3 regions of the Micromonospora violae genome follow, and region 1 is predicted to be linked to each of the others. Evidence: riboswitches for the same ligand, from Rfam matches in the RefSeq annotation. Region 1 holds a riboswitch; each other region holds the start of a gene.
The links. Region 1 has a riboswitch for cyclic di-AMP ahead of EV382_RS25735 (C40 family peptidase). Riboswitches for the same ligand answer to the same signal wherever they lie in the genome.
Positions count from the first base shown of each region.

Region 1 (6,574 bases):
GGTGACCACCGCCTCGAACGCCGCGCTGTCGGTCACGCCGACGTCCTGCATGGCCGCACCCCGCCACAGGGAGAGGGCCTCGCGGAGCCGTCGGACCCGCTGCGGACCCTCGTCATCGCGCGCCTGACCGACGAGGCGCTCGAACCGTACGGCGTCGACGGAATCGGGCACCACCGTCAACTGGTAGCCGTCGGTCTGCCCCTCGATCGCGCCTTCCGGCAGCAGCTTCCGCAGCCGGGACACCAGGCGGTGCAGGGCGTTCGCCGCATCGGTGGGTGGGTTCTCAGCCCAGATCCAGTCCACGAGAGTCGCCTTCGGGACCACGTGCCCCGGGTTGAGCGCGAGGACTGTCAACAGCCCGCGCAGGCGAGCGCCCGGTACGTCGGTGAGGGTTCCGTCGCCCGTGCGAACTTCGAATGGACCGAGTAACCCGACCTGCACCTGGCAGATCTTGCCATGAAGATGAGACGCATTTGTGTTGCCCGTACCTGCACCACAGCCAGCCAGCCGCCGAGTCGTTCCGCTTGGTCGACGCCGCCGTGGTTCTCCTGGAACCTGTCACAAATGAGATGCGCACCGGCTGGCAGACCTGTTGGATCTCGACATGGTGCATGAGCTTGTTCGTCCCCGGAAGGCGCAACCCGGTGACCACCTCGCGGTCCTTTCGCCGTCCTTCGCTGCGGCTGGTGCCTATCCAGCGATTCACGAGCAGGCCATGCGACGCCTCGCCGACCTGACCGGCCTCGTTCCGGTCGAATACCCCACCACCCGCCAGGTGGGTGCGAGCGCGGCAGCGCGTGCGGCGGACATCAACGCCGCCTTCGCAGACCCCCAGGTACGCGGCATCCTCGCCGTCGTCGGGGGCGAGGACCAGATCACTGTCATCCCCCACCTGGACGCCGACCTGGCCCGAGCCGACCCGAAGCCGTTCCTCGGCACCAGCGACAACACCAACCTGCACCACTGGCTCTGGGGCCACGGCATCGCCAGCTTCTACGGCGGATCCTCCCAGGTGCACCTCGGCCCCGGGCCGGCCGTGGACGACGTTCACGTCCGGTCGCTGCGGGCCGCACTGCTCACCGGGGAACGACTGGAGATCACCGATCCGGGTGAGTCCGAGGACGTCGGGATCGACTGGGCAGACCCGCAGGCGTTGAAGTCCTTCGGAGAGCGCGAACCAACCGAGCCGTGGAGCTGGCACGGGCCCTCCCGCACCGTTACCGGCCCCAGTTGGGGCGGCTGCCTGGAGGTCATTCAGTGGGTCCTGACGGCAGGGCGCTTCCCGTTCCCCCCGGAGGTACTGCACGGCGGGGTGCTGATCATCGAAACGTCGGAGAAGCTCCTCCCCGCCCGCGAGGTCGGCTGGATCGTCCGCGCACTGGGCGAACGCGGCCTGCTCAGCGCCGTCGACGCGGTCCTGGTCGCCCGTCCGCCGGTCTCCGACCACACCCGTCGCCCCCCGGCTGCTGATCGGGCACGGCTACGCGAGCAGCAGCGGGACACCGTCGTCGACGTGGTGACCCGCTACAACCCGGAAGCCGTCGTCTGCGTCGGCGTCCCGTTCGGCCACACCAGACCGCAGTGGATCCTTCCCCACGGCGGCCCGGTCACCGTCGATGGCGTGGAGCGTCGGATCTACGCCGACTACCGATAGGGGCCGCAGCGCTCGCAGGTGCGAGCGCTGTCTCCGTCCGGGGATGCAGGCCGCCGCAACGTCGAAGGCCCCGGCTCGGGACTGTCGTCCTGGCCAGGGCCTTCGCGGTGGAGCGGGTGACGGGAATCGAACCCGCACTGTCAGCTTGGGAAGCTGATGTTCTGCCATTGAACTACACCCGCAAGCGGCACCACTGTACCCGAGTCGTCGTGCCCGTGCACCCAGGTACCCCTGCCGGCTGGAGGTGTCCACATACCGCACGACCCGGGGCGGCCCGGGTTGGTCCACTCGACTTTCTGAAAGTCGGGGTGTCCGGAGCGCTGGGACACCCCGACTTCACGGAAACCGAGTGGATCATGGCGTGGTCAGGCGGCTGTGCACTGGACGTCGCGGCTGAGGCGGGTCGGGCGCGCCTGCGGGACGGCGAGTGGGGCGGCGGACGCCGACGGGGCGTGGGGGTCGAGCCAGACCCGAACGGCCGGTCGACCCGGCGCGCGGCCCGGAATGCCCGTGATCTGCTGCTCACGGCGGGTGAGCATCGCCACGTCGACGGTGAACTCGAAGAGCCGCCAGTCGGCCTGCGGCTCGGCCCGGGCGCTCTGCGCCAACTGTGCCACCCGGACCGGATCGGTCACCGGACGGGCGCGCCCCGCCACGTACGCCTCGTCGTCGCTCTCCTCCGGGGGGAACGAGTGCAGCGCGTAACGGCCGTCACGTTCGAGGTCGCGGCGCTTGGGAGAGTCGATGATGAAGCAGAACAGCCCCTCGGCGGTGATGACCGGGGAGACCGGATGGACGCGGGGCCCGCCGTCGGCACGGACCGTGGCCAGGTAGCCAAAGCCCGGCCCGTACTGCTGGAGGAGAACGCGGATCCCGTCGGCGAGTCGGGGCTCGTCGGCGGCGAATTCGGACCAGGAAGCCATGTGGGCATTCTATCGAACAAATGTACGACCAGCGACCTCGACGCGCTGGTCACCGGCACCGAATCTGGCGACTTTTGGCAACGCGGCTATGGTGGTCCGATGCTGCTCTCCGACCGCGACCTGGTCTCCGAGATCAAGGCCGGCACGCTGGGCCTGGAGCCGTTCGAGCCCACCCTGGTTCAACCGTCCAGCATCGACGTCCGACTCGACCGGCTGTTCCGGGTCTTCAACAACCACCTCTACACCCACATCGATCCCGCCATGCAGCAGGACGACCTGACGTCGGTGGTCGAGGTCCCCGACGGCGAGCCGTTCGTGCTGCACCCGGGGGAGTTCGTGCTCGCCTCGACACTGGAGGTCATCTCGCTGGGTGACCAGCTCGCCGGCCGCCTGGAGGGCAAGAGCTCCCTGGGTCGGCTCGGGCTGCTCACCCACTCCACCGCCGGCTTCATCGACCCGGGCTTCTCCGGCCACGTGACGCTGGAGCTCTCGAACGTGGCGAACCTTCCGATCACCCTGTGGCCGGGCATGAAGATCGGGCAGCTCTGCATTTTCCGGCTCTCCTCGCCGGCCGAGCACCCGTACGGCTCGGTGGTCTACGGCTCGCGCTACCAGGGTCAGCGGGGGCCGACCCCCAGCCGCGCCTGGCAGCACTGGCGCACCTGGCCAACGCGCTGAGGCCCACCCGCTGAGGCCCACCCGCTGACACACCAGAACGACGAGGGCCCGCCGCGACGGATCGCGACGGGCCCTCCGGTCATCCGGGGTCAGCCTGGACGGCCGTAGCTGTGGATCGGGCCGTCGTCGACCTTCTTCATCTTGACCGGCTGCCCGGCCTGCGAGGCGTGCACCACCCAGCCGCCGCCGACGTACATGCCGACGTGGTGGATGTCGCTGTAGTAGAAGACCAGGTCGCCGGGGCGTAGGTCGCCCCTGCTGACGTTCTTCGTGACCCGGCTCTGCGCGGCGGCGTTGTGCGGCAGGGACACGCCGGCCTTCGCCCAGGCGGCCAGCATCAGCCCGGAGCAGTCGTACGAGTTCGGGCCCTCGGCACCCCAGACGTAGGGCTTGCCGATCTGCGCGCAGGCGAACTTGACCGCGGTGCCTGCGGCGCCGCCGGGGTAGCTACCCGGGCAGGGTGCCGGGCGCAGCGGACCGCCGCCGCCGTTGCCGTACACCTTGAGGCGCAGCTTCTGCAGGCGGTCGATCTCCTCGTTGATCTGCTTCTTCTTCGCCGCCAACTGAGCTTCGGTACGGGCCAGCTGGGTCACCATCTCGTCCAACGGCGCCTTCTGCGCGGCCAGCTGGTCGCGCAGGTCGGCCACCTGGCGTACGTCCTTCTGCTGGTTGTGCGCGAAGCGGTCGAGCATTTCGAGCTGGCCGACCACCTCGCTGGGCGACCGACTGCCCAGCACGGCGTTGACGGTCGAGACGTTCTCACCCATGTAGGCGCGGGCGGCCAGGGCACCGACCTTGTCCATCGCGGCGTCGACCTGGCGCTCCAGCGGAGCGATCCGGGCGGCCAGCGCGTCGGCCTGCTTGCGCTTCGCGGCGAGGTCGGTGCGGGTGGCGTTGTGCCGTTCGATGATCGGTTCGAGCTTGTTCCAGTCGGCGTCGATCTGGCGTTCGATCTCGGCGACCGACGGGTCGGCGTGGGCCGCCGTGGCACTGCCGGTCAGGACGACGGCGACGCCGGCCAGCGCGGCGAGAGCGGTGGTGAAGCGGGACCAGCGTGGGCGCGGCGCGATCGACGACGGGCCGGCTGATGCCGGCCGCTCGGACGACGGCCGCGGGGCATGGAGTGCCACCGGGGTTCCGTACTCCTTCTTCCTGACCGCCTACCGGGTTAGCTGACGGGTTCGGGCGGGAAGTCGGCGCCCTACCGCAGTGGCTGCGGATTCACCCCGAGGGACGTGGGTCCCCGGTTCGTTCGGAAACGACTCGGCGGTGTCGGTCCGTTACCGCCCGGGCTGGGCGGAGCTGCTGTCGGGCCGACGAATGACCAGAGTAGAGACGCTCGTTACCGATCCGCAACCCGTGCGGCCGTGACACTCCGTACCGATTGGGCGAGGTCACCGACCGTGTGTGAAGAATTCTTTCCGCAAACTTCGATAAATAGAAAGGTATTGACCTGAGCTCCCGGGCGGCGCGATGGTGACCTGACCGCACTCCGCGAGAATCTAGGGGGTTCGATGCACCATCCCACCCTGTCGACGGGTTGGCGCGCACTGCTCGCCGCCACCGTGGTCGCCGCCGCGACCACGGTGCCACTCTCCGTCGGCCCGGCCACCGCCGCGCCCACCATCGGCCGCCAACAGCAGTACGCCGACGCGGCCACCGAGTACGGCGTGCCCAGCGTCGTCCTGCTCGGCGTCTCCTACCTGGAGTCCCGCTGGGACACCAACGCCGGCACACCCAGCACGAGTGGCGGCTACGGCCCGATGCACCTGACCGACGCGCGGCACGTGACCGCCCTGCCCGGGCGTGGTCACCACGACGCCGGTGCCGAGGACCCCCGCGGCGACGACTCCCGTCCCGCCCGGGTGCCCGCACCCCGGCCCGTGGCCGCCCCCGGGCCGTCCACCGCCGCGTTGCAGACCGTGGATGCCGCCGCCACGCTGACCGGCGTCGCCCCTGAGGCGCTGCGCGCCGACGCGGGCCTCAACATCCGGGGTGGAGCCGCGCTGCTGGCCGCGTACCAGAGGGATCTGGGCGCGCCGGTCGGTGCCGACACCGACCCGGCGACCTGGTACGGCGCGGTGGCCCGGTACTCCGGCGCGGACAGCGCCGACGCGGCCGCGGCCTTCGCCGACGAGGTCTTCACCACCATCGGCGCGGGCGAGTCCCGGGTGACCGACGACGGCCAGCGGATCACCCTGCCGGCCCGTACGGTGCGGCCCGAGCGTTCCTGGTTGGACCGGCTGGGCCTGCGCCGGCTGGCCCGCCCGGACGGGGTGGAGTGCCCACGCACCATCTCCTGCGAGTGGATCCCGGCACCTTACGAGGCGTTCGGCGACGGGGACTACGGCAACCACGACCTCTCCGACCGGCCCGCCCGGCAGAAGATCGAGTACATCGTCATCCACGACACCGAGGCGAGTTGGGCGACGACCCTGCAACTCGTCCAGGACCCGACCTACGTGAGCTGGCACTACTCGCTGCGCTCGGTCGACGGGCACATCGCCCAGCACGTGAAGACCAAGGACGTCGGCTGGCACGCCGGCAACTGGTACGTGAACGCGAAGTCGATCGGGCTGGAACACGAGGGCTTCGCGGCGCAGGGGACCTGGTACACGGAGGCGATGTACCGGACCTCGGCGAAGCTGGTCCGGCACCTGGCGCTGCGGCTGGGCATCCCACTGGACCGCCAACACATCATCGGCCACGACAACGTGCCCGGCACCATCGCCTCGACCGTACGGGGAATGCACTGGGATCCGGGGCCGTACTGGGACTGGACGCACTACTTCGACCTGCTGCACGCACCTCGACTGGACACCGGCACCCCGGCCACCGGGCTGGTCCGGATCGACCCGGACTTCGCCACCAACCAGCCGGCGTTCACCGGCTGCGTCACCGCGGGTGTGCCGTGCGCGCCGCGGGGCTCCTCAGCGGTGGTGCTCCGCAGCGCGCCGTCCGCGGACGCACCGCTGGTCAACGACATCGCGCTACGCCCGGACGGCAGCCCGAACACGATGGTCGTGTCGGACCACGGGGCCCGGGCATCCGCCGGGCAGACGTACGCGCTGGCCGGGCGGCAGGGCGACTGGACGGCGATCTGGTATCTCGGGCAACGGGCCTGGTTCCACAACCCGGCGTCCGCCCCGACCGCCAGCTGGACCGTCGGCGTCGTGGCCACGCCGAAACCCGGACGGGCCACCGTCCCGGTCTACGGACGGGCGTATCCCGAGCAGTCGGCGTACCCGGACGGGGTTCCCTACCAGACGATCTCGCCGTTGCAGTACACCCTGGCCGCCGGGCAGCGGTACGCCGTCGG
Region 1 is NZ_SHKK01000001.1:5,726,327-5,732,900, reverse strand. Features, by position in the region: gene EV382_RS25760 (ATP-binding protein) at 1-441, opposite strand, end outside; gene EV382_RS25755 (LD-carboxypeptidase) at 716-1,654, shown strand; tRNA gene EV382_RS25750 (tRNA-Gly) at 1,763-1,836, opposite strand; gene EV382_RS25745 (pyridoxamine 5'-phosphate oxidase family protein) at 2,020-2,577, opposite strand; gene dcd (dCTP deaminase) at 2,677-3,255, shown strand; gene EV382_RS25735 (C40 family peptidase) at 3,345-4,385, opposite strand; cyclic di-AMP (ydaO/yuaA leader) riboswitch at 4,399-4,534, opposite strand; gene EV382_RS25730 (N-acetylmuramoyl-L-alanine amidase) at 4,770-6,574, shown strand, end outside.

Region 2 (6,574 bases), 5.1 Mb from region 1:
GCCGTCATTCCGACCTCTGCTCGGGTACTCCCGCACCGGTGTGCGGTGGTGCTGTCGTCGTCCGCCCGGCGGGCGGACGACCTGGAAAAGCGGGGCGCCGGGAGTCGTCCCGGCGCCCGGCGCGGTGCGGGGTGGGGGCGATCACGGCAGCTGACCACCGGCCAACGCGTCGAGTCGCCCCGGCGCGAGCGCACCGTCGCGCGTCGGCGCGGCGGCCGCCCGACGCCCCGGGTCCTCATCGCCGGTGAGCGAACCGCTGTCGGCGCCGCCCAGGACGGCTTGCCCGGGCTGACCCAGGGGCTGCTCCGGGCCGGGCCGACGCAGCCGCCCGGCGACCCGGTGGGCCTGGCGCAGCGCCGAGTACGCCAACCAGTCGCCCCGCCCGATGAGGCGGTGCTTGACCCCGGTCACGCCCGGGGGCAGCGGGTAGCCCCCGGCGGGCAGGTACCGGCGGTAGTGCGCGGTGGCCCGGTGGAAGAAGTCGCGCCGCAGGTGCGGGTGCAGCCGGCTGTCGTTGCCCACCACCACCAGGTAGTGGCTGATCATCAGCTCGAACAGTTCGGCCTGCCACCGCTCGTCCGGGTGCTTGCGCGCGACCCAGGCCATCAGCCGCTCGTACTGGGCGAAGGCGTCGAAGTGCCGGTCGCTGCGGGTGGAGGTGATCGCGCCCTGGCGGCCCTGGCGGTACAGGTAGCAGACCCGGTCCAGCACGGAGATCTTCTCGGCCCCGATCAGCAGCGGGTGGCTGAACGGGATGTCCTCGTACCAGCCGGGGAAGAACCGCAGCTCCAGCTCGTCCAGGAAGTCCCGGCGGATCACCTTGTTCCAGGCGGTGTGCTGCACCCGCAACAGCTGCGGCTGGTCGGCCAGCCGGGTGACGCCGGTGATTCCGCGCAGCAGCGGACTGCTCGCGTCGACCTCCCGCCGGCCGCCCTCGTGCACCCGCAGGTGGTCGAGCATCAGCACGTCGGGCTGGTGCTGACGCAGCCGGTCCAGCACCGCCGCTATCGTTCCGGGCGGCAACCAGTCGTCGCTGTCGATGAACCAGACGTACCGGCCGGTGGCCACGTCGAGCCCGGCGTTGCGGGCCAACCCCAGACCCACGTTGCTGTTCAGGTGCACGACGCGCACGCCGTCGCGGCCCACCGCGTACGAGCGGAGCATGTCGCCGCAGCCGTCCGGGGAGGCGTCGTCGACGGCGATCAGCTCGACCGCGTCGGATTCGCCCGACGGGATGTCGGCCCGGATCGACTCCAGGCACTGGTACAGGTACGCCTCGACGCCGTAGACGGGTACGACGATGCTCAGCAGCGGTGCGTGCATCGGCTCATTGACCACGCCCGCCACCTTCGATGGCCCGGGTGGCCGGCCCCGGAACCTGACGTTGCCGCCGACTGTGGAATCTCTGAACTCCCGCCCGGTGACGGGTTAACGCCGGCTGTCGGGCGGGTGGGACACGTCCGGTTCGGCCGGGAGTGACCCGGTAGGGTGCCCCGGTGCGGCCCTGCCGGGCCGTCGCGGGCGTCGCCGTCGCGCCGTCCGACGCCGCGCCGAGGAGGATACGACCGTGCTGGTGACCCTGCCGAGCGTCGGGCTCCCGGCATGACGAGCGTCGCCGCGGGGTCGGTCGCCCGACCCACCTCCGCCCCGCCCCGGCTGCCCTCGTTGACCGGGCTGCGGTGGATCGCCGCCCTGCTGGTCTTCGGTTTCCACGCGGGCACCATGCGGATCATCACCGAGCCGGACTACAAGGCGGTGGTCGACGGGCTGTTCACCCTGGGCCTCTCCGGGGTGCAGTTCTTCTTCATCCTCAGCGGTTTCGTGCTGGTCTGGTCGGCCCGGGTGGGCGACTCCCGGCGTACCTTCTGGCGGCGGCGGTTCGCCAAGATCTACCCGAACCACCTGGTGTTGTGGGGGGCGACGCTGGTGGTCGCCTGGTGGTTCGCCGACCCGGTCCTGCCGGCGGCCGCGCTGGAGAACCTGCTGCTGCTCCAGGCGTGGGACCCCCGGCCGGGCTGGTTCTACAGCATCAACACCGTCAGCTGGTCGCTCTCCTGCGAGTTCTTCTTCTACCTCTGTCTGCCGCTGGCGTTGCCGCTGCTGCGTCGGGCCCGACCGAAGCTGCTCTGGGCGCTCGTCGTCGCGCTGCCGTTGCTGATCCTCGCGCTGTGGCCGGCGCAGGAGCTGGTGCCGGAGGTGAGCCGGTGGTGGTTCACCCAGATCTTCCCGCCGGTGCGGTCGCTGGAGTTCTGGTTGGGCGCGGTGGCGGCCGAGTTGATGCGTCGAGGACTCTGGCGCGGTCCCGGCCTGCCGGTGGCCAGCGGGATCTTCGTGGTCACCTGGGTGGCGGCCGCGCAGTGGATCCCCGCCGAGTGGTGGACGACGCTGCTCGCGGTCGCGTACCTGTTGGTGATCACCGCTGCCGCGGACGCCGACGTGCGGGGCCGGCGCTCGCCGTGGCGGTCCCGGCCGCTGGTCTGGCTCGGCGAGGTGTCGTTCGCCTTCTACCTGGTGCACGTGCTGGTGATGACGAGCGTGCTGCGCTGGAGTGGGGACTGGGGGACCGGCTTCGGGGGCTGGCGCGGCCCGGCCGTGGTGCTCGGCTTCCTGGTGGCGAACCTGATCCTCGCCGGGCTGCTGCATCGCTTCGTCGAGACCCCGATGATGCGCCGGCTCGCGCCGCGCCGTCCGGCCCGTCCGGCGTCCGTCCCCCGACAACGCACGGCCGCCGGTACCGACGACGCGCCACACCCCGGAAGCGGGGTCCGAGGTGCGGCCGACGAGGTCGGTCCGGCCGGCGGTGGATCAGCGTACGTCGACTCGCGCTGACAGCGTCCATCCTGGTCAGCGGGTCGGCGCGGCGTGATCCGACACGCCCGTGGTCGGTGCGTCCGGGTCGGCGCGACGGTAGCGTGGGGACGTGCTCCCGGTCGCGTTCACCTGTCCGCTGTGGTGGGTTGCGCGCTGGGCGACGCGGGTGCTGACCAGTCTCGCCGTCGTCGCGGCCCTGGCGCTCGGCGCAGGCCCGGCCACGGCCGCCACGTCGACGCCCGGCCCGGTGCCACAGTCGAGCATGGTGCCACAGTCGAGCGCACGGCCGGCCCCGGTCGCCGCCGGGCCGCTGGCGGCCACCGTCCGGCACGCCGCGCCATCGGCACCAACCGCCACCAACGCCGGCCGTGCGCCGGGCGTCGGTGGTGCGGACGCCACGGGGTCGTGGGCACACGGTGCGGCCCGCCCGGCCCCGGCGAAGGCGGCCGGGGAGTCTGCTCCGACCTGGTCGGTCGACACGCCGGTGACGCTCCCCGGCGACCAGCGCACGATCGCGGTGCGCGTGCCGTCGGTTCGCGCCGCCGAGTCTGACCGGCTGCCCCTCGCCGATGGTGCGAGCGGCCGGGCTTCCCGGGCCCCACCCGGGCGCTGAGCCACCGGGACGACCGTCCCACCGCCGCGCCCTGTCGACCCACCCGCTCCCTGACCCGCTGACCGTGGCCCACCAAAGCCCCGCCGGTCGGCGCGGCTTTCATCGCACTGCTCTCTCCCCGAGGTGCCGACCATGGAGACCGTCGTCTTCTACCAGTTCGTGACCGAGGTGCCGCAGGCCGCCGCCATCTGGTCCACCCTGATCCTGTTGACCCTGGGCCTGCTCACCGTGCTGGCCGCCCGCCCCGAACGGGACCAGCCCACGGACGACCCGCTCCCGGCCGAGCCCACCGCTCGGGAGGTGGCCGCCGCCGAGGCCGTCGACAGGCGCCGCTACGCCGAGGAGGTGGCCGTCGCCGCGTCCGGCGCGGCCACCACCGCCCGGCGGCGACGCGCCGCCTGGCTGACCGCTCAGGAGCAGCTGGAGCGGGCCTGGAGCAGGTACGACGAGGCGGACGCCGCCGCGCGTCGCTTCGCCGGCGGCCGGGCGTTCCCCACCCCGCAGACCCCGCACACCCCCGCCGAGTACGCCGCCCGGGAACGCTATCTGCACCGGGCGGCGATGGCGGCGTACTGGCGGGGTGACCTGACGATCGCGCAGCTCGGTGACGTGTTCGGGCACCGGCACGGCTGGGATCCCCGACGACACCCGGTCGAGCAGGAGGCGCTGATCAGCCGGGTGATCCGCGATGCGCGGCTGGCCGACTACCAGGTGGCCGCCGGCCGTGAGCGGGCCGCGTGGCGCGACGCGGAGTTGGCCGCCGAGTCGGCGCGCACCCTCGCCGAGGAGGCGTACGCGGCGGCTGCCCGGCTGCGCCCGACCCCGGCACCCGCTCGCCGGACGGTGGCCGGGGCGTTGCGTCCGGCTGTCGTGGCCCGGTGGCGCCCGGCCCGCGTGGGTTGAGCCCGATCCGTTATGTGAGCCCGGTCACGCGCCGGTGAAATCGGACGCCCGACGCGATCAGCGTCATTGTTCGCGCGATTGTGGTCGCGTTCTTTGCGGCCCGTCCGGTTGTCGCCCGCAGGCGTCTCCGTAACCGGATGTCCCATCGAGTCACATCATCGGCAATACGCGCAGAAATTGGCGTGCCAATTGAGGTTTACGCAGGTGAACCTGGCTTGGCAGGGCGCGAAGCGGCCAGTAGTGTCGTGCCGTCCGATGCGGTAACCGATCGCAAGAGGCGACGCCGCGTCGACCCGCTTAATCGTGATCAACGAACCGGGGACCCATCAGCAAGTCCGGGGTGAATCCGCGCGGCACGGCCCGCGGTAGGGCGATCTTCCCGCCCGAATCCGTCAGCTAACCCGGTAGGCGGTGTCGGAAGGAGTCTCATCCTCGTGCAGCACCTTTCCACCCCTCGGTTGTTCCCTCGCCTCCACGGCGCGGCGGTGCGCCCGCTCATTCGTCTCGTGACGGTGAGCTGACCCCCCGGGTCATCGCCTTTCCCGCCCGGCCGCGCCGGGCGTTCCCCTGAGCGGTTCACCATCCGCGGACCACGGTCCGCGCGCTGGCGCCTGCCCGGATACCGGTCCGGCCCCGGTGTGCCGCTCTCCCCCCGATCCGTGGAGGACCCGTGAAGCACACCCTGCAGCGTCAGCTCCGCCGCCTCGCCACCGAGCGCCCGTACCAGATCGTCGCCGCCTCCGCCGCGGCCCTCGTGATCGCCACCACCACCGGAGCCCTGCTCACCACGGCCGACGACGCCCCGGCCGGCCAGCGCACCGCGACCACCGTCGCCGAGCTGCGCAGCGACGTCGCCGCCTCCCGCGGCGACGCCCGGGACGCGTCCCCCTCGGCCAGCGCCGCGCCGACCACGGGTGCCCCGGCCAGCAGCGCCGCGTCCCCCGCCGCCAAGGCCGCGAGCAACCCGGACCTGACCCGCAAGCCGAAGCCGAAGCCGCCCGCGACCAAGGTGCTCGACTACGACTACGAGGCGCAGAACACCTACTACAACTGCGGCCCGGCGGCCACCCGCAACGCGCTCAGCGCCGCCGGCATCGACCGCACCCAGGACGAGCTCGCCGCCGAGCTGGGCACCACCGAGATGGGCACCAACTCGGCCGAGGACACCACCCGGGTGCTCAACGCCGAGGTGAAGGGCTCCCCGTACCGGACCCGGATGTTCCCCACCGCGCCCAGCCCGGCGCAGATGGACCGCCTCCAGGCCGACGTCATGAAGGCCATCACCGACGGCCGGGGCGTGGTCGCCAACGTCGTCGGGGACGCCACCGACACCGACGGCGGCTGGCACTCCTACGGCGGCGGGCACTACATCGCCGTCGTCGGCTACAAGGACAACGGTCGCACCGTGCGGATCGCCGACTCGGCGAACCCGGCCGACCCGTCGTACTGGATCACCACCATCGACCTGGCCAACTGGATCACCAGCCGGGGCTACTCCGCCTGACCCAGGCACGCTGAACCGTCACGGGCGTCGTCCCCCACAAGGGGCCGGCGCCCGTGGCATCTCCGCATGTCGCGGCCGGGCGTCGACGACTCTCGTACCGGGCCGTGAACCGTGGCAGACTGCGGCCGTGGTGGATGAATCGGGTGGTCCCGCCGGTCGTGGGCGTGTCCTGCTGCTCCTGCACGGAATGGGCACGACCGGGGACGTCTGGTTGCCGTGGGCGCCGCTGCTGGAGCAGCGCTGGGCGGGGCGGTGGCTGGCACCGGACCTCGCCGGCCACGGCTGGGCGGAGCCGCTGCCGTCGTACACCTTCGCGGGGTTCGCCGACCGGATAGCGCGCGGCCTGGCACCCGGCGACCGGCTGGTCGTGCTCGGGCACTCGCTGGGCGGGGTGGTCGGCCTCGCGCTGGCCGCCCGCGCCGCCGGGACGCCCGTGGACGCCGTGGTCGGGCTGGGCATCAAGGCCGTCTGGTCACCCGACGAGCTGACCCGCGCCGCCGACCTCGCCGCCCGCCCGGTCAGCTGGTTCGCCACCCGCGCCGAGGCCGCGCGCCGCTACCTTCGGGTGTCCGGCCTGGCCGGCCTGGTCCCGCCGGACCACCCGGTGGTGGACGCCGGGCTGCGCCAGGTCGACGGCCGGTGGCGCCTCGCCATGGACCCGACCGCCTTCGCCGTCGGCGAACCCGACCTGGCCGGGCTGCTGGCGGCGACCGACGTGCCGGTGGTGCTGGCGCGCGGCGAGA
Region 2 is NZ_SHKK01000001.1:669,968-676,541, forward strand. Features, by position in the region: gene pseI (pseudaminic acid synthase) at 1-8, opposite strand, end outside; gene EV382_RS02990 (glycosyltransferase family 2 protein) at 142-1,323, opposite strand; gene EV382_RS02995 (acyltransferase family protein) at 1,603-2,829, shown strand; gene EV382_RS03000 (hypothetical protein) at 2,921-3,424, shown strand; gene EV382_RS03005 (hypothetical protein) at 3,557-4,327, shown strand; cyclic di-AMP (ydaO/yuaA leader) riboswitch at 4,612-4,753, shown strand; gene EV382_RS03010 (C39 family peptidase) at 4,998-5,831, shown strand; gene EV382_RS03015 (alpha/beta fold hydrolase) at 5,959-6,574, shown strand, end outside.
Region 2: it holds a riboswitch for cyclic di-AMP, as region 1 does, so the genes downstream of both, EV382_RS03010 (C39 family peptidase) here and EV382_RS25735 (C40 family peptidase) in region 1, are expected to answer to the same signal.

Region 3 (6,574 bases), 1.7 Mb from region 1:
ACCGGCTGACCCCGCCGCCGTGCGCGGAGTCGATCGCGGCGGCTCTGCCGGCCACCGAACTGACCGTCTGCCCCGGGGCCGGGCACATGCTGATGATGGAACGCCCGGACGAGGTCAACGCCGCGCTCACCGGCGTGCTGCGGCGGGTGCTCGCCGAATCGTCGCCGGGCCACCGTGACGCGACCCCCGTCGAGACGGGTGTTTGAGCACGTTCGCGCACCTCGGGCGCGGCGGGTCGGGCTCGGGGCCGTACCCTTCTGCGGTTGGCCCGCGCGGTTCCCACCGCCGGCCGGCGACAGTTGAAGGAGCGTGCGTTGACCGACCAGACCGGCCTGGAGCAGGAGATCGCCGTCGAGCAACGACACCTCGACCGGGTGTACGCCCGACTGGCCGAGCTGCGGCGCTCGGCGGTCCGCGCCGAGCGGGACGGCTACCGGATGGCGCGGGTGGGCACGCACGGCGCACTGGTCGAGCGCGACGCGATGGTCTTCCACGCGGCGCAGCGGCGGCACATCCTGGACGCCGAGCACGAGGGGCTGGTCTTCGGTCGGCTGGACCTGCGCGACCGTCAGGTGCTGCACGTCGGGCGACTGGGGATCCGCGACGAGGACGCCGTCACGCTGGTCGTCGACTGGCGGGCGCCGGCCGCCGCCGCCTTCTACCAGGCCACCCCGGCGCAGCCGCTGGACGTGGTGCGGCGTCGCACGATCCAGTCCCGTGCCGAGCGGGTCACCCGGATCGAGGACGACCTGCTGGACCCGCCCGCCGCCCCGGAGGGGATGACGGTCGTCGGTGACGGCGCGTTGCTGGCCACCCTGTCGAAGGCCACCGGCCGGGGCATGCGGGACATCGTGGCGACCATCCAGCGGGAGCAGGACGAGGCGATCCGCTCGCCCGGCTCCGGAGTGACGATCGTCGCGGGCGGCCCCGGCACCGGAAAGACCGCGGTCGCCCTGCACCGGGCCGCGTTCCTGCTCTACTCCGACCGCAGCCGCTACGCCGGCGGAGGCATCCTGGTGGTCGGCCCGTCGTCGGTCTTCGTCGAGTACATCGGCTCGGTGCTGCCGTCGCTGGGTGAGGACACCGCGACCCTGCACTCGCTGGGCACCCTCTTTCCGGGGATGACCGCCACCCGCACCGACCCGCCCGAGGTGGCGGCGGTGAAGGGCTCGCTGCGGATGCGCCGGGTCCTGGAGCGGGCGGCCCGCGACGCGGTGCCGGGCGGCCCGGGTGAGCTGCGGCTGCTCTACCGGGGGACGCTGCTGCGCCTGGACCGGGCCACGCTGGACCGGATCCGGGATCGCGCGCTGCACCGGGGCGCGCGGCGCAACGAGGTGCGCCGGGCCGGTTTCGACGGGGTGTTCGCCGCGCTCTGGGCGCAGGCCCGTGAGCTGAGCAGCGGTCGCCTGCCGGAACAGCCGGCCTTCGAGGCGGAGATCGCCGAGCGGCCGGAGTTCCGGGAGTTTCTCAAGGCGTGGTGGCCTCGGCTGCACCCCCGGCACGTGCTCGGCTGGCTGGCGCAGTCGGACCGACTGCGCCGGTACGCCGGAGGCATCCTCTCGTCGGCGGAGATCCGGCTGCTCAACGCCGCGTACCGGAATCTGGACTCGGCCGGGTTGACCATCGCCGACGTGGCGCTGCTGGACGAGTTGGACGCGCTGCTCGGTAAACCCGTGCAGCCGGCCCGCGCGCGACGCGATCCGTTCCAGCTCGCCGGTGGCGTCCGGGAGCTGAGCACGTTCGGCGAGCGGCAGCGGGCCGCCCGCGCGGCGGCCCGGGAGCGCCCGGAGGACTACCGGGATTACGCGCACGTGGTGGTCGACGAGGCCCAGGACGTCTCGCCGATGCAGTGGCGGATGATCGGTCGACGCGGCCGGTTGGCCTCCTGGACGGTGGTCGGTGACCCGGCGCAGACCGCGTGGACCGGCGACCCGGAGGAGCTGACCCGAGCCCGCGACCAGGCGCTGGGCCGGCGCAAGCGACACGACTTCACGCTCACCACGAACTACCGCAACTCGGCGGAGATCTTCGCGGTGGCGGCTGCGGAGATCCGTCGGCTCTACCCCGACCTGCCGCTGCCGACCGCCGTCCGCTCCACCGGGGTCGAGCCGGTCGAGCTGGTGGTGCCCGCCACGGGGTTGGAGACCGCGACCGTGGAGGCCGCCAGCGCCCTGTTGGCGGAGGTGGAGGGGACGGTCGGGGTGATCACGCCGGTCCCCCGCCGCGATGAGGTCGCCGGTTGGCTGGGCGCTCTGGGCGGCGCACGGCTACAGGTGGTGACCAGCCTGGAGGCCAAGGGCATGGAGTACGACGGGGTGGTGCTGGTCGCCCCGAGTGAGATCCGCGCGGACCCGGGTGCCGGCGTACGCACCCTGTACGTGGCGCTCTCCCGGGCCACCCAGCGACTCACCACCATCGACCCGAACGGCTGACCTGCGCGGACTGCCACCGGTGCACGGCGCTACGCGTACACTTGCACACATAGCGATGTGCGCATACATTTGACCGGGTCCCGATCGGCGGCGGAAGGTGGATCTCGTGGGCGCAGGTCATGACCACCACCACGGCTCCGTCGCCAATGCCGCACACCAGCACCGGGGTCGACTCTGGGCGGCATTCGGGCTCCTCGCCACCCTGATGGTGGTCGAGGCCGTGGTGGCCCTGCACACCGGTTCACTCGCCCTGCTCTCCGACGCCGGGCACATGTTCACCGACGTGCTCGGCATCGGGATGGCGCTCGCCGCCATCACGGCGACCCGGCGGGCCACCGGCGACCCGCAGCGCACCTTCGGGCTCTACCGACTCGAGGTGCTCGCCGCGCTGGCCAACGCCGTCCTGCTCTCCGGCGTCGCGATCTACGTGGTGATCGAGGCGATCCGCCGTTTCGGCGACCCGCCCGAGGTCATCGCCGGCCCGATGCTCGCGGTGGCTGTGCTCGGTCTGCTCGCGAACATCGCCGCCTTCGCCCTGCTGCGCGCCGGGGCCCGGGAGAGCATCAACCTCCAGGGCGCCTACCTGGAGGTGCTCGGCGACCTGCTCGGCTCGCTCGGCGTCATCGGCGCGGCGCTGCTCATCACCGTCACCGACTGGTGGTGGGCGGACCCCCTGGTCGCGGTCGCCATCGGCGTCTTCATCCTGCCGCGCACCTGGCGGCTGGCCCGCGCCGCCATCCGCATCCTGGTGCAGGCCGCCCCGGAGCACCTCCAGGTGACCGCCGTGCACGACCGACTGGCCGCGGTCCCCGGTGTCGTCGAGGTGCACGACCTGCACGTCTGGACGCTCACCTCGGGCATGGAGGTGGCCTCCGCACACCTGACCATGGCACCCGGCGCGGACGTCGGCGCGGTGCTCGCCGCAGCCCGCACGGCCCTGCACGACGACTTCCGCATCGAGCACGCGACGTTGCAGATCGAGCCCGGCGCCGCCGCCGGGGCGTGTGGCTCCATCGAGTGGTGACGGGATCACGGTAATTTTCCGTGGTAACGCACGCACCGTCCGTCACATCGGCTGCAGTCGCCCCACCTGCACCGGTAGGCTCAGTCCCGGCCTCCACCAGGCGGCGCCCTCCCGGCGCCGGTGGCGGTCGCCGCCTAATCGCCCAGCAGGGCGAACCGGGGAACCACGTTCCTGGGGTGCATCCGCGTCAGCGGTAGGGATCTTCCGTCCCGAACCCGACAGCTAACCCGGTCGGCGGCTGACGGAAGGACATGCGCAGTGGCACCAGCACGACCACCCGCCGCCCGCCTGGCGGCCCTGATCGTCGCGATGTTCGCCCTCGGCGTCGCGCTTCCGGCCGGCACCGCCTCGGCCGCTCCCCCGACCGGCCAACGGGCCGCCGCGCCCAACTCCGACGAGGAGGGCGGCACCCCGGCGTTGCGCGCCCAACTCGAGGCGGCCAGCAAGGGCTACCTGGACGCGAAACGCGCCCTGGACACCTCGGTACAACGGCAGCGGCAGCTCGCCACCCAGCTCAAGACCATCGAGGTCGAGATCGACCAGCGCAACGGCAAGGTCGGCGAGATCGCCGAAGTGGCGTACCGGACCGGCCGGCTCGGCGCGATGTCGGCGCTGCTCAACAGCAACACCCCGGAGGGCTTCATGGACCGGGCGGCCGCGCTGGACGCGGTGGCCGCCAACGAGGACCGGGTGCTGCGCGACCTGCTGGCCAGCAAGGACCGGGCCAACCGCACCCGGACCGCGCTGGACGGCGAGATCAACGAACAGCGCAAGCAGGTGGCGGTGATGGCCAAGCGCAAGGATCAGGCCGAACGGGCCCTGACCGTGGCCACCGCGGCCAAGCCGCAGACCACCACCGACACCGGCTCCAACCGGGGTACCTCCACCGCCAACGCGAAGGCCGCGCCGCGCAACTCCGACGGCTCCTGGCCCTCCGAGTCATGCAGCGTCAACGACCCGACGCCGGCCAGCGGCTGCATCACCCCACGCACGCTGCACGCGCTCAACCAGGCCAAGGCCGCCGGCTTCACCCGGTACGTCTCGTGCCACCGCCCCAGCGGCTCCGGTGAACACCCGAAGGGTCGGGCCTGCGACTTCGCAGCACAGAAGAACGGCTTCGGTGGGGTCGCCACCGGCGGCGACAAGACGTACGGCAACAACCTGGCCGCGTACTTCATCCGCAACGCGGACCGGCTCGCCGTGCTCTACGTGATCTGGTACAAGCAGATCTGGCTGCCCAGCAGCGGGTGGAAGTCGTACAGCGGCGCGCACGGCACCCCGTCCACCGACCACACCAACCACGTGCACCTGTCGGTCTACTGACCCGTCCGAGCAGGGGCATCCGCTCGCTGTCGCCGAGGTCGGGGCATCCGCACGCCGGGATACCCCGACCTCGGTGACGTTACGTCGACCGCGACGGCGCGGGCCTGATGATCATCGCGACCGTGCTCGCCACGGACAAGCCGTGGGGGCGACGGCGCGCCGGTCAGGTGGGGGGCGACGGGTCGGCGCTGCGGTCCAGGGCCGCGCCGAGCCGGGTCGCCAGCGCGAGGTGAGCGGCTCGGGCCTGGCGGAACGCGTAGCGGAACAGCGGCGTCGGCGCGGTCAGGGTGATCTCGACGTCGATGCGGACCAGGCCGTCCGGCTCGGCGCGCAGGCGGGTGTGGTTGCGTACCGTGGTGGCGGGCCACTGGCGGGCCACCGTGACGATCTCGTCGGTCCCGATGATCAGCACGTCCGCGTGGTACGTGGTCCGGAACCGCAGCGGGCCGGCCGCCAACCGGTCGTTGATCGTGTAACTGGCCCGCGCGCCGGGTCGGGGCGGCACCCGGCGGACCCGGACGATCAGCGGATGCAGCTCACCCTGCCGGGTCAGGTCACTGAGCAGTGCTGCCGCCTCGGCGGGTGAGCACCGGGCCTGGACGGTGTAGCTGAAGGTATCGCTGCTGAGCACACCGTCTCCCGCCGTCGTTGGTCGCCCGATCGTCCCGCACCGATGTCTGGCTGGCAACGCCCGACCGCCCCGGGTGCCGCACCGGACCGGGCCGATGCGGCGACCTGGCACCACCTGCCCCATTAAGGTCGATTGGTACGAAGTCTTCCGAGGGTGCCGGAGGCGGCCAGCATGAACAGCGACGACCGATGAGTGGGCACGTGATGGTCTTCGCGCCCACGCCACAGCTGACGGTGACCGTGGACCAGCCCAACGACCACCCCGAGCTGCACCTGCACCCCGGTGGGCAGGGTGTCTGGCAGGCCCGGATGGTGATCTCCCTCGGCGTCGACGTGGTGCTCTGCGCCGCCCTCGGGGGCGAGATCGGCCAGGTGCTGGAGCCACTGCTGGTCAGCGAGGGCGTGGACCTCAAGGTGGTGGTCCGCGACTCCGGCAGCGGCGGGTACGTGCACGATCGCCGGGCGGGCTCCCGGCAGGAGATCGCCGACGTGCCCGGGCAGCCGCTGAGCCGGCACGAGATCGACGAGTTGTACAACCTCGCGCTCGGCGAGGGCCTGCGCGCCTCGGTGAGCATCCTCAGTGGGCCGAACGAACCCTGGCTCGTCCCTGCCGACCTGTACCGACGCTTCGCCGCCGACCTCGGCGCCAACGGCGGCCGGGTGGTGGTCGACCTCTCCGGTGACCACCTCACGTCGGTGCTGGAGAGCGGGGTGTTCTTCCTCAAGGTGAGTCACGAGGAGCTGATCCGCGACGGTCGCGCCCGCAGCGACGACAGCGTGGAGCTGACCCGGGCCATGTACGAGCTGCACGCGGGCGGCGCCGAGACGGTGGTGGTCAGCCGCGCCGATCAGCCGGCGTTGGCGCTCATCGACGGGGAGCTGTTCCAGGTCGAGATGCCCCGGCTGGAGGCGGCCGACCCGCGGGGTGCGGGCGACTCGATGACCGCGGGAGTGGCGGCCGTCGTGGCCAGGGGCGGAGACATCCGGACCGCCATCCGCACCGGTGCCGCCGCTGGCGCGCTGAACGTGACCCGGCACGGCCTGGGCACCGGGCGGTTGGACTCGATCACCGGCCTGGTGGACCGGGTCCGACTGGTGCCGGCGGACAGCCGGCAACAGGAACGGACCACTCCGGACGAGTTGGCCGACCGGGTGATCGAGCGAT
Region 3 is NZ_SHKK01000001.1:4,049,434-4,056,007, forward strand. Features, by position in the region: gene EV382_RS17845 (alpha/beta fold hydrolase) at 1-206, shown strand, start outside; gene EV382_RS17850 (HelD family protein) at 315-2,432, shown strand; gene EV382_RS17855 (cation diffusion facilitator family transporter) at 2,539-3,456, shown strand; cyclic di-AMP (ydaO/yuaA leader) riboswitch at 3,578-3,709, shown strand; gene EV382_RS17860 (coiled-coil domain-containing protein) at 3,715-4,779, shown strand; gene EV382_RS17865 (SRPBCC family protein) at 4,943-5,410, opposite strand; gene EV382_RS17870 (1-phosphofructokinase family hexose kinase) at 5,599-6,574, shown strand, end outside; gene surE (5'/3'-nucleotidase SurE) at 6,573-6,574, shown strand, end outside.
Region 3: it holds a riboswitch for cyclic di-AMP, as region 1 does, so the genes downstream of both, EV382_RS17860 (coiled-coil domain-containing protein) here and EV382_RS25735 (C40 family peptidase) in region 1, are expected to answer to the same signal.